Linked DNA regions of Azospirillum brasilense. The protein of the gene in region 2 interacts with the protein of the main gene of each other region in a pairwise test. Links are inferred from orthologs where the notes say so. Each region holds a gene or a part of one and is shown on either strand. Other genes may lie near its edges.

Evidence for each region.
Region 1: the proteins of D3869_RS04215 (region 2) and D3869_RS06550 interact in binary tests that used the Escherichia coli proteins (3 or more experiments, as listed by UniProt). The link is inferred for Azospirillum brasilense from one-to-one orthologs.

The regions. Positions count from the first base shown.
Region 1 is NZ_CP032345.1:1,334,815-1,340,762, forward strand. The notes cover bases 1,737-4,637. They hold D3869_RS06550 (DEAD/DEAH box helicase), read right to left. Parts: upstream 4,008-4,637; coding sequence 2,466-4,007; downstream 1,737-2,465. Other genes in these bases: D3869_RS06545 (cobalamin biosynthesis protein CobD/CbiB), read left to right, coding at 1,737-2,197; mscL (large conductance mechanosensitive channel protein MscL), read right to left, coding at 4,261-4,637. Also shown: D3869_RS06535 (general stress protein), read right to left, coding at 1-269; D3869_RS33005 (hypothetical protein), read right to left, coding at 353-514; D3869_RS06540 (ankyrin repeat domain-containing protein), read left to right, coding at 619-1,182; more of D3869_RS06545, read left to right, coding at 1,190-1,736; more of mscL, read right to left, coding at 4,638-4,707; preprotein translocase subunit SecA, read right to left, coding at 4,843-5,948. UniProt on the Escherichia coli protein: DEAD-box RNA helicase involved in the assembly of the 50S ribosomal subunit at low temperature. Exhibits RNA-stimulated ATP hydrolysis and RNA unwinding activity. Acts before DeaD.
Region 2 is NZ_CP032345.1:845,510-852,313, reverse strand. What follows is about bases 1,226-4,982. They hold D3869_RS04215 (Rne/Rng family ribonuclease), read right to left. Parts: upstream 4,588-4,982; coding sequence 1,426-4,587; downstream 1,226-1,425. Other genes in these bases: greB (transcription elongation factor GreB), read right to left, coding at 1,226-1,341. In the rest of the region: D3869_RS04230 (DsbA family protein), read left to right, coding at 1-133; D3869_RS04225 (HAD family hydrolase), read left to right, coding at 154-765; more of greB, read right to left, coding at 778-1,225; D3869_RS04210 (N-acetylmuramoyl-L-alanine amidase), read left to right, coding at 5,170-6,477; D3869_RS04205 (penicillin-binding protein 1A), read left to right, coding at 6,744-6,804. UniProt on the Escherichia coli protein: Endoribonuclease that plays a central role in RNA processing and decay. Required for the maturation of 5S and 16S rRNAs and the majority of tRNAs. Also involved in the degradation of most mRNAs.

The DNA.
Region 1 (5,948 bases), 490 kb from region 2 along the record:
ACATCCTCCGGCGAGACGTAGGACTGGCGCGGCGCGTCGGGGTCGTGGGCGATGTCCTCCGCCCGCTCCGGCACATGGCCGAGATGGTCGCGGATGGTCTGGTCGTTGGCGAGCACGCTCAGCTCATGGCGCTGGAAGCCGGCCAGGGTCAGCTCATCGACGGCCTTCTGCAGGGCGTCGCGGCTGGCGAAGATGCCCACGGCCTCGCGCACGGCGCCGCGCAGATGGCCGCCGGAGCGGTTCGCGTTCACATCGTTCTCGAAGGTCATGGCGGTCTTCCCCTGTTGCGCTTCCCGGTCGCTGTTCAACCATGGGCGCGAAGCGGAGGTTCCCGCCGGGACATCGGGCGGCGTCAGGGCGTTCCCGCGGCGGCGGGCGGGGTCACCGTGCCCCGCGGCTCCGGCATGGTGCCGAGGAACCACCACAGGCCCAGCGCGATCAGCGCGGCCTTCACCGCCAGGAACAGGGCGGCGTGGCAGGCGAGCGGGTTGCGGGCGAGCGGGTTGCGGACCATGGGCGGCTCCATTGCAGCGGGTCGCCGTCGCCAAACCGGGCCAAACTGGATAGTATCCCCGGCCGAAAGACGGATCACACACGGATCGCACAAAAGGACGCGCCATGAAACGGTTGCTGATGCTCAGCCTGCTGGCCCTCGGCCTGACCGCCCCCGTCGCCGCGCCGGCCCTGGCCCAGATCAACCTCCTGGAAGGCCCCTCCATGGTCAAGGCGGTGACGTCCAACGACGCCAGCGCGCTGCGGCTGCTGCTGCTGAAGGGGGAGAACCCGAATCAGGTCGACGCCAGCGGACGGCCCGTCCTGCTGGTGGCCATCGGCAACGGCCATCCGGAGCTGGTGCGGCTGCTGCTGGACGGCGGGGCCAACCCCAACCGCGCCGACAAGGCCGGCAACACCCCGCTGCACTACGCGGTGGAGGCCGACGCGCCGGAGGTGGTGGACCTCCTGCTGGCCAAGGGCGCCAAGGTCGACCAGGACAACCGCCAGGGGGTCACCCCGCTGATGACCGCGGCGCGCTTCGGCCGCGTCGATCTGGTGGAGCGGCTGCTGAAGGCCGGGGCGCAGGCCGACCGCACCGACTTCACGGGCCGCACGACGCTGAGCTGGGCGCAGGACAGCCGCAACGCCCGCGTGGCGAACCTGCTGCGCCAGGCCGGAGCGCGCTGAGGCCGCTATGGGCGACGCCCCGCTCACCGCCATTCTCGGCGCCGCCCCCCTGAACGGTCCGGGGCCGCTGTTCCTGCTGCTGCTGGCCCTTGCCATCGACGCCGCAGCCGGCGACCGGATCGGGCGCGTCCTGCCCGACCCGGCGGCGCTGGCGCAACGCGTCTGCGCCTGGGCCGACCGGCGGCTGAACCGGGTGGAGCGCGGCAAGACCGCCCGCCTGCTGCGCGGCGCGCTGGTCGTTCTGGCGCTCGTTCTGGCCGCCGTCGCCGTCGGCCTGATCGTCGAGCGGATCGGCGCGCAGAGCCGCGGCTGGCTGCTGGAGCTGGCGGTGATCCTCGCCACCCTGCGCGGACGGAGCGCCTGGGCGCGGGTGCGCGCGGTGCGCCGCGCCCTGGACAAGGGCGGTGTCGTCCCGGCGCGGGAGGCCGTCGCCCCCCTCACCCGCCGCCACGCCTTCAGCCTGGACGAGCACGGCATCGCCCGCGCCGCCATCGAGGCCGCCGCCAAGGGCTTCGCCCGCAAGCTGGTGGCCCCGGTCTTCGGCTACGCCCTGCTGGGGGTTCCCGGCCTTCTGGTCTGGGCGGTGGTGGACGGCGCCGACACCGCGCTGGGCCACGCCGGCGTCCGGCACGAGCGTTTCGGCCAGACCGCGGCGCGGCTGGACGACGCGCTGAACGCCATCCCGGCGCGGCTGGCGGCGGTTCTGCTGGCGCTGGCCGCGCCCTTTGCCGGGGCGAAGGCCGGCGGCGCCTTCCGCACGATGATGCGGGACGGCGGCAAGGCGGCCTCCCTCAACATGGGCTGGCCGACCGCGGCCATGGCCGGCGCGCTGGGTCTGGCGCTGGGCGGGCCGCACCGCGACGGCGGCGTGGTCATCACCGAAGCCTGGATCGGCGACGGCCGCGCCCGCGCCACCGCCGCCGACATCGGGCGGGCGCTGGCGGTCTACGCCGTGGCCGGGTTGATCCTGGCGCTGCTGGTGGCGCTACTGCTGTGGGGGATCGCGGGGCTATAAAGCGCGGGTGCGGGGGACAAGACTTCACACGGATTGCACGGACGATTTCACGGATTACACGGATTTTTATTTATTTGTCCACTCCATCCCTGTTGCCTCACGCAAGAAAAGCTGGCTTCCGATATATATTATTTAAAAAAATCCGTGAAATCCGCGCGTCGATCCGTGAAATCCGTGTGAAGTCTTGCCCGCCACGCCGCGACCCGCCCAAGAAAAAAGGCGCGATCCCGAGGGACCGCGCCTTTTTCATGTCAGCGGCGAACCGCTGTTACCACTTGGACGCCCGGTGCGCCGGCTTGCCGCCCTGGGAGTCGCGGCGGGCGTGACCGCCGTGCTCGTTGCGGGCATGGTCGCTGCGGCCATGCTCGTTGCGGTTCGCCGGACGGCCCTGCGGACGGCCCGAATTGCCGGCAGACTCGCCACCACCGTTGGCGTTGCGCACCCACGGCTTCTTGTTGTAGCCGCCGCCGTTGCCGCCACCCGGACGGCCACCCGAACGACCCGCCGGACGGCCGCCGCCGCCGGTCTGGAACGGACGCTGCGGCTCCAGGCCCGGAACGACGTGGATGTCGAGGCGGGTGCCGGTGTAGCGCTCGATGCGGAACAGGGCATCGCGGTCGGCGCGGGCGGCGAAGGAGATCGCCACGCCCGAGGCGCCCGCACGGCCCGTGCGGCCGATGCGGTGGACATAGTCCTCCGCCGAGCGCGGCAGGTCGAAGTTGATGACGTGGGTGATGTCGCGCACGTCGATGCCGCGCGCCGCCACGTCGGTCGCCACCAGCAGGCGGACCTGACCGGTGCGCAGGCGCTGGAGCGTGCGGTTGCGCTTGAACTGGTCCATGTCGCCGTGCAGGGCGGCGGCGGCGTGGCCGGCGTCGCTCAGCTCCTCGGCCAGCGCATCGGCGTCGCGCTTGGTGGCGGCGAAGATGATCGCCTTGCCGACCTCGGGCAGGTCCGCGAAGTGCTTCAGCAGGCGGCGCTTATGGTCCATGTCGTCGGCATGGTGCAGGCGCTGCTCGACGTTCACCGAGGTGGTGGCGCTTTCCACGGCGACGCGCACCGGGTTGCGCAGCAGGTTGCCGGCGAGCTGGGCCATGCGGCGGTCCAGCGTGGCGGTGAACAGCAGCGTCTGGCGGTTGTCCGGGCAGCACTTGGCGATGGTCTCCACATCGTCCAGGAAGCCCATGTCCAGCATGCGGTCCGCCTCGTCCAGGATCAGCACCTCGACGGCGCTGAGATCGATGCGGTTGCGCGACACATGGTCGAGCAGGCGGCCCGGCGTGGCCACCATCACATCCACCGCGCGCGACAGCAGGCGGAGCTGGTCGCGGTAGGGCATGCCGCCGACCACGTCCACGATGTTGTACTTCATGAACTTGGCGTACTTGCGGGCGGCGTCGGTGACCTGCTTGGCCAGCTCGCGGGTCGGGGCCAGAACCAGCACGCGCGGAGCGGCCACGCCGAGGCGCGGCAGGTCGACGGTGCGGGTCAGCGCCGGCAGCATGAAGGCGGCGGTCTTGCCGGTGCCCGTCTCGGCGGTCGCCAGGATGTCGCGGCCTTCCAGGGCCGGCGGGATCGCCTCGGCCTGGACCGGGGTCGGGGTGTTGTAGTCGAACGCCTCAAGCGCCTTCACGACGAGCGGGTGGACGCCCAGCCCGGCGAAGGCGTTGGGGGTAACGGTGTCGGTGGTGTCGGTCACGGTCGCGTCGGCGGCGGCAACCTCGGTGACGGCGGTCTCGACGACAGAAGTCTCGGCGACGGCGGTCTCGACAACGAGGGCGTCGGCGGCGGTCATTTCGATGGACGACAAGTAGGGTAACCTTTCCTCAGGACCAAGACGGCGCACGGCCGCCGCACCAGGATGGTGAGCGGTGGAACGCCGGCGTTTTCGCCGGGAGGAGGTCGGAAGAGGGAGAGGCGTCTGTCCGAAGCAACGGGCGACCGGGTCCCAAGGAAGGCCGTCCCGCAATATCAAAGCGCGTCTCGCTCAAGAGACGCGCGAGCCTCCAGCGATCAAGACGCCTTACATAATGGGTTGCGCTGCACAATCCAAGAAGATTCTTTCACGCCCCCGGTCGTGTCGTGTCCCCGGCGGCGGGTGCCTGCCGTGCGCGCAGCGCATCCCGGATCTCCTCCAGCAGAACCTCCTGGCGGGGCGGCGCCTTCGGCTTGGAATCCTGGAGGAAATGCAGGCGGTTGACCTGCCGCACGATGAGGAACAGCGCCCCCGCCACGATGAAGAAGTTGATGAGCGCGTTGATAAAGCGGCCATAGTTGATGGTCGCCGCCCCCGCCGCCTCCGCCGCGGCGAGGCTCTCGTAATGGCCGCCGGACAGGTTCAGGAAATAGTTGGAGAAGTCGATCCCGCCCATGATCCAGCCGATGGGCGGCATCAGCATGTCCTTGACCAGCGAGTTGACGATGCCGGTGAAGGCCGCGCCGATGATGATGCCGACGGCCAGCTCCACGACGTTGCCGCGGCTGATGAAGGTCTTGAATTCCTGCAACATGGCTGCGCTCCCGCTTGTTGACCGGAAGAACGCCACAGCCCAGCCGAAGTTTCCCGGGCCGCAAAAGGAAAGGGGCCGGACCCTGCGGCCCAGCCCCCTCCGAAACGTCCCCGGCGGCGTTCTTCCCGACGGTGCTTACGCCACCTTGCCGTGGCAGTGCTTGTACTTCTGGCCCGAGCCGCAGGGGCAGGGCGCGTTGCGCGGCGTGTTCGCCCAGGCGTTGGGGTCGGCGCCCGGCACCACCGAGGCGGCGGCCTCGCGACGGACCATGCCGGCGGGCAGCGGCGCGTCGGCCGGCGGATAGCCCTGGGCGGCCCCGGCTCCCGCTTCCGCCATGGCCAGCGCCGGATCGTCGCGGCCCTCGTGCATCTCCTGCGGCGGACGGGCGTACAGCTCCTCCGGCTGCGGGGCGATGCGGATCTCGACATGCATCAGCACGGCGGTCACCTGCTCGCGCAGGGTCGTCAGCATGGTCTCGAACAGCTCGAAGGCTTCCCGCTTGTACTCGTTCAGCGGGTCCTTCTGGGCGTAGGCGCGCAGGGAAATGCCCTGGCGGAGATGGTCGAGCTGAAGCAGGTGATCCTTCCATTCCTGGTCGAGGATCTGCAGGAGCAGGCTCTTCTCCACATGGCGCATCGTGTCGGCGCCGTAGGTCTCCACCTTCTCCGCGTATTTGCGGTCGGCCGCCTCGCGGACGCGCTCCTCGATCTCCGGCTCGGCGATGCCCTCCTCCTTGGCCCAGTCGGCCACCGGCAGGTCCATGCCCAGGAGGCGGTTCACCTCCTCGTGCAGGCCGGCGATGTCCCAGGCCTCGGAGTAGGAGTTCGGCGGGATCGCCTTGTTGACCATGTTGGCGATGACCTGATGGCGCATCTCCAGGACGGTCTCGGCGATGTCCTCCGTGTCCATGATCTCGCGGCGCTGCTCATAGACGACCTTGCGCTGGTCGTTCATGACGTTGTCGAACTTGAGCAGGTTCTTGCGGACCTCGAAGTGGTGGGCCTCGACCTTGGTCTGGGCCTTTTCCAGCGCCTTGTTGATCCAGGGGTGGATGATCGCCTCCCCCTCCTTCAGGCCGAGGCGCTGGAGCATGCCGTCCATGCGCTCCGACCCGAAGATGCGCATCAGGTCGTCGTCCAGCGACAGGAAGAACTTGGAGGCACCCGGATCGCCCTGGCGGCCCGACCGGCCGCGCAGCTGGTTGTCGATGCGGCGGCTCTCGTGCCGCTCCGTGCCGACGA
Region 2 (6,804 bases):
CGCCAACCAGGCGCTGGCCGAGGAGCTGGGCATCCGCGGCACCCCGGCCTTCGTCATCGGCGACGAGCTGGTCCCCGGCGCCATCAAGCTGGACCAGATGAAGGACCTCGTCGCGGCGGCCCGCAAGGGCTGAGGCTGGGACGGGAATTGACGATGACCAAGCCGACCACCGTCGTCTTCGACATCGGCCAGGTGCTCATCGAATGGGACCCGCGGCATCTCTACCGCGAGCTGTTCGATGGGTACGAGGACCTGATGGAGGACTTCCTCGACACCATCTGCACCCCCGCCTGGAACCTGGAGCAGGACCGCGGCCGCCCGTGGGACGAGGCGGTCGCCCTTCTGACCGCCGAGTTTCCCGACTGCCGCGAGCTGATCCGCGCCTATCACGAGCGGTGGGAGGAGATGGTGCCCGGCCCCATGGCCGGAACGCCGGAGATCCTGATGGAACTGAAGCAGCGCGGGACGCCGCTCTACTCCATCACCAACTTCTCGTCGGACAAGCTGGCGCTGACCCGCCAGCGCTTCGATTTCCTAAACCTCTTCGACGGGATCATCGTGTCCGGCGACGAGAGGCTGGTGAAGCCGGACCCGGCGATCTTCCAGCTCCTGCTCGACCGCTACGGCTTGTCGGCGGCGGACTGCTATTTCATCGACGACAGCCCGGCCAATGTCGAGGCCGCCCGCATCCTCGGCATGACGGCGCACCGTTTCTCCGGCGCCGCCAGCCTGCGCGCCGAACTGGAGGAGCTGGGGCTGCTGTAGCCCCAGCGTTCTTTATGCTTCGTCGCCCGGATAGCGGATGGCGACGACCTCGATCTGCTCCAGCCCGGCGGGGGTGCGCAGGTCCACCACGTCGCCCTCCTGCGCCTTCAGCAGGGCGCGGGCGATGGGCGAAATCCAGCTCACATGGGCACGGTCCATGTCCACCTCGTCGGCGCCGACGATGGTGATGGTGTTCTCCGTGCCGTCCTCCCGCGCGTAGGTGACGGTGGCGCCGAAGAACACGCGGTCGCGGTTCTTCTGGAGCGTGGGGTCAACCACCTCCGCCGATTCCAGCCGCTTGGTCAGGAAGCGGATGCGCCGGTCGATCTCGCGCAGGCGCTTCTTGCCGTAGATGTAGTCGCCGTTTTCCGAGCGGTCGCCGTTGCCGGCCGCCCAGGACACCACCTCGACCACCTTTGGGCGCTCGACGCGCAGCAGCGAACGCAGTTCCTCCTGCATGCGCTGGAAGCCTTCGGGCGTCATGTAGTTCTTCACGCCCTTGGGCAAGGGTTTGGGATCGTCGGCCTCGTCGTCGTCGCCGGCGGAGTCGTTCTCCCGGGTGAAGGCCTTGCTCATGGTCGGGACCCTTCGCGGTTCTCAGGAAAAGGAAAAGGCGCCGCGAGGCGCCTTTTCCAGTCTTTACGGCGATGAAGCGCGCGCTTAGCGGCTCCACCAACCCCGGCGCGGCTTGGCCTCCGGAGCGGCGTTTGCGCTGGCGGGCTCGGGTGCCGGCGCGGCCGGAACCGTCTCGCTGACCGCCGGAGCGGGCGCCGCTTCGGTCGGCGCATCCGCCGCGGTCTTGCGCTTGCGCGCCGGACGCTTCTTCGGCTCCTCGGCGACGGGGGCCGCAACCGGGGCCGGAGCGGGTGCCGCCTCGGCGGGAGCGTCCGCCGCGGTCTTGCGCTTGCGCGCCGGACGCTTCTTCGGCTCCTCGGCGACCGGGGCCGCAACCGGCGCCGGGGCAGGGGCGGCCTCGGCGGTCGCGGTCTTCGCCTTGCGGCTGCGCGACGGCTTGGCCGGCGGGGCGGCTTCCTCCGGAGCGGCAGCCTTGGGGGCGGCCGCCTTGGGAGCAGCCTTGGCGCCCTTCGCGGCGCGCTTCGGCTTGGCGGGGGCCGCTTCCGGCTCCGCCGTCACGGCCTCGGCAGCCTCCGCGGCGGTCGCCTTGGCGCGGCCACGGCGCGGCTTGCGGGCCGGAGCCTCCTCCGCCACCGGGGCGGCTTCCTCGGCGGCCGGAACCTCCGCGGCGGTGTCCGCCGTGGTCTCCGGGGCGGCCTCGGCGGCCACCGCGCTGGTCAGGACCCAGTCGAACTCGACCGGTTCCATGTCCGCCGGCAGTTCCGGCGGGTTGACGGCGCGGCCGGCCTCGACGGCGGTCGGGAAGGACTCGGCTTCCGCCTCGCCCTCGGCGCCATCTTCCGATTCGGCGGCGGGCAGACCCTCGCCGGCCTCCAGGCCCTCGCGCTGGCGGGACCGCCGGCGACCACCGCGCTTGCCGCGGCGGCGCTTCTTGCGCTCGCCATTCCCGTCGCCGTTGGCCTCGAAGGCATCGGCGCCGTCCTCCGCCTCGGACGCGGCCAGATCGGCCTCCTCGTCCTCGTCGTCCTCGATGTGGGCGGGGCCGACATCGACGTCGTTGATGACGAACTCCGGCGCCTCGATCTGGGCGCGCTCGATCGCTTCCTCGTCGACCGCCGTCTCGTCGGCGTCGGCGGCCTCCGCTTCGACTTCCTCGCCCTCGGTCGCCTCGTCGGACGCGTCGGCGGACTCGCCGAACGGCGCGCGGCCATCCTCGCGGTCACGCCCGCGGCCACGGCGGCGGCGGCGGCGGCGGCGGCGGTCGCCCTCGCTCTCCCCGGCGGCGTCGGCGCGTTCCGTGACCTCGGCCCCGGCGACCTCGGCGGCCTCGACGACGGGCGCCTCCTCCTCGGCCTCCTCGGCCTCGGCGGCCAGGATGCGGTCGGTCTCGGCCAGGACGCGCTCGGCGCTGACCAGCGGCACGTCGTCCTCCGGCGTGCGGGCCTTCACGCGCTCAAGCCGCAGGTCCGGAGCGATCAGCGTGTCGTCGGCCTGGACCATGACGCGGAACCGGTAGCGGTCCTCGATCTTGGTCAGCTCGCCGCGCTTCTGGTTGAGGATGTAGAGCGCGATGCGGGTCGGCACGAAGACGGTGATCTCCGACGACCGCTTGCGGATGCCCTCCTCCTCGATGGCGCGCAGCACGTGCAGCGAGGCGGATTCCACCGAGCGGATGACGCCGGTGCCGGAGCAGTGCGGGCAGCGCTCGAAGTTGGTTTCCAGCAGCGACGGGCGCAGGCGCTGGCGCGACAGTTCCAGCAGTCCAAAGGCGGAGATGCGGCCGAGCTGGATGCGCGCCCGGTCGTTCTTCATCGCCTCCTTCAGACGGCGCTCCACCGCGGCGTTGTTGCGGGGCTCCTCCATGTCGATGAAATCGATCACGATGAGGCCCGCGAGGTCGCGCAGGCGGAGCTGGCGCGCCACCTCGTCGGCGGCTTCGAGGTTGGTCTTGTAGGCCGTTTCCTCGATGTTGCGCTCGCGCGTCGACTTGCCCGAGTTGACGTCGATGGAAACCAGCGCCTCGGTCGGGTTGATGACGATGTAGCCGCCGGAGCGGAGTTGCACGACCGGGCTGTGGATCGCGTCGATCTGCGTTTCCACCTGATAGCGGTGGAACAGCGGGATCGTGTCGTCCTGGTACTGCATGACGCGCTTGCTGTGGCTCGGCATCATCATGCGCATGAAGTCGCGCGCGGTGTTGAAGCCGGCGCTGCCCTCCACCCAGATCTCGTCGATGTCGTCGGTGTAGAGATCGCGGATCGAGCGCTTGATGAGGTTCGCCTCCTCATAGATGAGGCAGGGCGCGGACGACTTCAGCGTCTGGACGCGGATGTCGTCCCACAGGCGCAGCAGATATTCGAGGTCGCGCTTGATTTCCTGCTTGGAGCGTTCCAGCCCCGCGGTGCGCAGGATGACCGCCATGCCTTCCGGAATGTCGAGATCGGACAGGATCTCCTTCAGGCGCTTGCGGTCGGCGGGGTTGGTGATCTTGCGGGAGATCCCGCCGCCGCGGCCCGTGTTGGGCATCAGCACGCAGTAGCGGCCCGGCAGCGACAGGTAGGTGGTCAGCGCCGCGCCCTTGTTGCCGCGCTCCTCCTTGGTCACCTGGACCAGCATGACCTGCCGGCGCTTGATGACTTCCTGGATCTTGTAGCTGCGCAGCGGGCGGGCGCGGCGGCGGTGGGCCTCTTCGACCTCGTCCCCGCCGATGACGTCCGGGCTCTCGGCCGGGGCGGCGCCTTCCGGAGCCTCGTCCGAATCCGCGGCCTCGTCCGAACCACCGTCCGAACCGGCGTCCGTGGCGAAGGCCGGGACATCGCCCTCGAACCCGTCGCCCTCGGCCTCGGCGTAGGAGCCGGGCATCGGGGAGTTTTCCTCGACCACGACATCCGGGCGGATCGGCTCGGCCATCACGGCGCCGTCGGCGGCGGCCTCGGCGCGGGCCTCGGCCTGCTCCTCAAGCCGGCGCTCCTCGGCCAGCAGGGCCTCGCGGTCGGCGATCGGGATGCGGTAATAGTCGGGGTGGATTTCCGAGAAGGCCAGGAAGCCGTGGCGGTTCCCGCCATATTCCACGAAGGCCGCCTGGAGCGACGGCTCGACCCGGGTCACCTTGGCAAGGTAGATGTTGCCCTTGAGTTGCTTCCGGGTGGCGATTTCGAAGTCGAGATCTTCGAGTCTGTTCCCATTGACCACGGCGACCCGGGTTTCCTCCGGGTGCGTGGCGTCCACCAGCATGCGCTTGGCCATACAAGATCCCCATGACGCCCCAGGCCGCCCGCGCGACGGACAAGCCGCCAGGGCGCGTCATCGTTGTGAGCGAAGCCTGCGGAACCGGCCCCTAACCCGTCGAACGGCGCTGACGAAGCAGCCAGGACGGGTCGGGCTTCGGCCTCCGGGTTACGGCCTTGCGGCCGGCACCAGCTTCGAGGTTTCGTCCCAATCCACCGGCAACCCAGAAGCGTCACGCCCCGGACCGCGCCCGATGATGTAAATTTCGGCCGTGGGGGTCCGCGGGCGACGCCCACAGTCACCCCGGAGAGAAACCTCTCGGAAGAGTGGGCTGGTGGGTCGCGGTATGTCGCAGAGCTACCATAGACAAGCACGAAACCATGCACAACGTGGAATTCGGCGAAAGTTGCGGTCCGTCGCATCCGGTTCGGCGGCATTTCCCCGGGCCGGGGCCGGCGGGGGCGGTGTTGCATGAACGGCACCCTCGCCGACAATTCCGCCACGCCCCCGGACACCAGCGTTGAGCGCCTTGATTTCGCTGCGCTATAGCTGAGCGCTGGCTTTGCCGGTTTGTGGTTTCTGGTGGAACGGATGCCCCGATTGCTCGCGATTGTCGCTGCGCTGGGCGCCCTTCTGGGGGCGGCCGTTCTGCCGTGCGCCCCGGCGCAGGCCCAGACCACCGCGGCGCTGCCCTTCCCGCCGCCGGTGCAGGAGCGGGTGTCCGTCCTGAACGCGCGGCTCGGCCTGCATCCCGACAAGACGCGGCTGGTTCTGGAACTCACCGACTCGGTTCCCTTCACCGTGTCGGTGCACGGCTCGCCCTACCGCGTCGTCGTCGATCTGCCGGAGGTGAGCTGGCCGGGCGGCAACACGGTGATGGCGGGCAAGGGCGTGGTCGCCCGCTACCGCTTCGAAGGGCGCGACGGCGGCGCCTCCCGCCTGGTGGTGGAGACCGACGGCCCGGCGCGGGTGGTCGAGTCCTACCTCATCCCGCCGCGCGACGGCTTCAAGCCGCGCTTCGTCCTCGACATCGCCCGCACCACCCCGGCGCAGTTCGCCGCCGCCGCCCCGGTCGCCGCGACCACGGCCACTGCGGCCACCGCGTCGGTGAGCCGCGACGCGGTCCGCCCGCCGGCGAAGAAGGACCCCATCGTGCCGGTCGCCGCGGCCCTTCCGCCCCCGGTCCCGCCGCGGGCGGCGCCGGTGCCGGAAAAGCCGATGATCGTCGTCGATCCCGGCCATGGCGGCGTCGATCCCGGCGCGGTCGGCGTCGGCGGGGTCTATGAGAAGGACATCACGCTGGCGATGGCGCGGGAGCTGAAGCGCCAGTTGGAAGGGTCCGGCCGCTACCGGGTGCGGCTGACCCGCGACAAGGACGTGTTCATCCGCCTGCGCGACCGCGTCGCCATCGCGCGGGAGGCCAACGCCGACCTGTTCCTGTCTCTGCACGCCGACAGCATCGGCTCCGCCAACATGCGCGGCCTGTCCATCTACACCCTGTCCGACCGGGCGTCCGACCGCGAGGCGGAGATGCTGGCCGCCAAGGAGAACCGGGCCGACGCGCTGGCCGGCATGGACCTGTCCTCCGAGAATGATCTGGTGGCCTCGATCCTGATCGACCTCGCCCAGCGCGACACGATGAACCACTCCAAGCGCTTCGCCAACATGGCGCTGGAGCACCTCGGCCGCGAGGTCAAGCTGATCCCCAACAAGCCGCACCGTCAGGCCGGCTTCGCCGTGCTGACCGCGCCGGACATGCCGTCCGCGCTGGTCGAAATGGGCTACTTGTCGAGTCCCCAGGACGTCAGCCTGCTGAGCAAGTCGGCCCACCGCGAAAAGCTCGGCCGCGGCATGGTCCGCACCATCGACGCCTATTTCAAATGGCTGACCGGGGCGCAGAAGAGCTGAGGCTCGGTTGAACCGAAATCGGCCGCGCCGGGCACCGCTGCCCAGTGCAGCCATGCGGGCGGGGGCGGGCGGGCATACGCGTCTTCCGGTCACCACTTTCTTGCATGCGCCTTGTGGCCGTCACATTTTCCTGACATGGCTGCGAGGGAGTCGGACTGCTGCCCCTCGCGGTGTAGGATGCCGCCCATCGGACGGTTCCGCGTCTTCCCGGTCTCTGTCCCGGACGAAGGCGGCGGGGCCGCCGCCATGCCTGTCTGGGAACCGTCATGCGCTTTATTCTGTCCGCCCTGATGGCCGTCGTGATCCTCGCCCTGGCCGGGGCGGGAG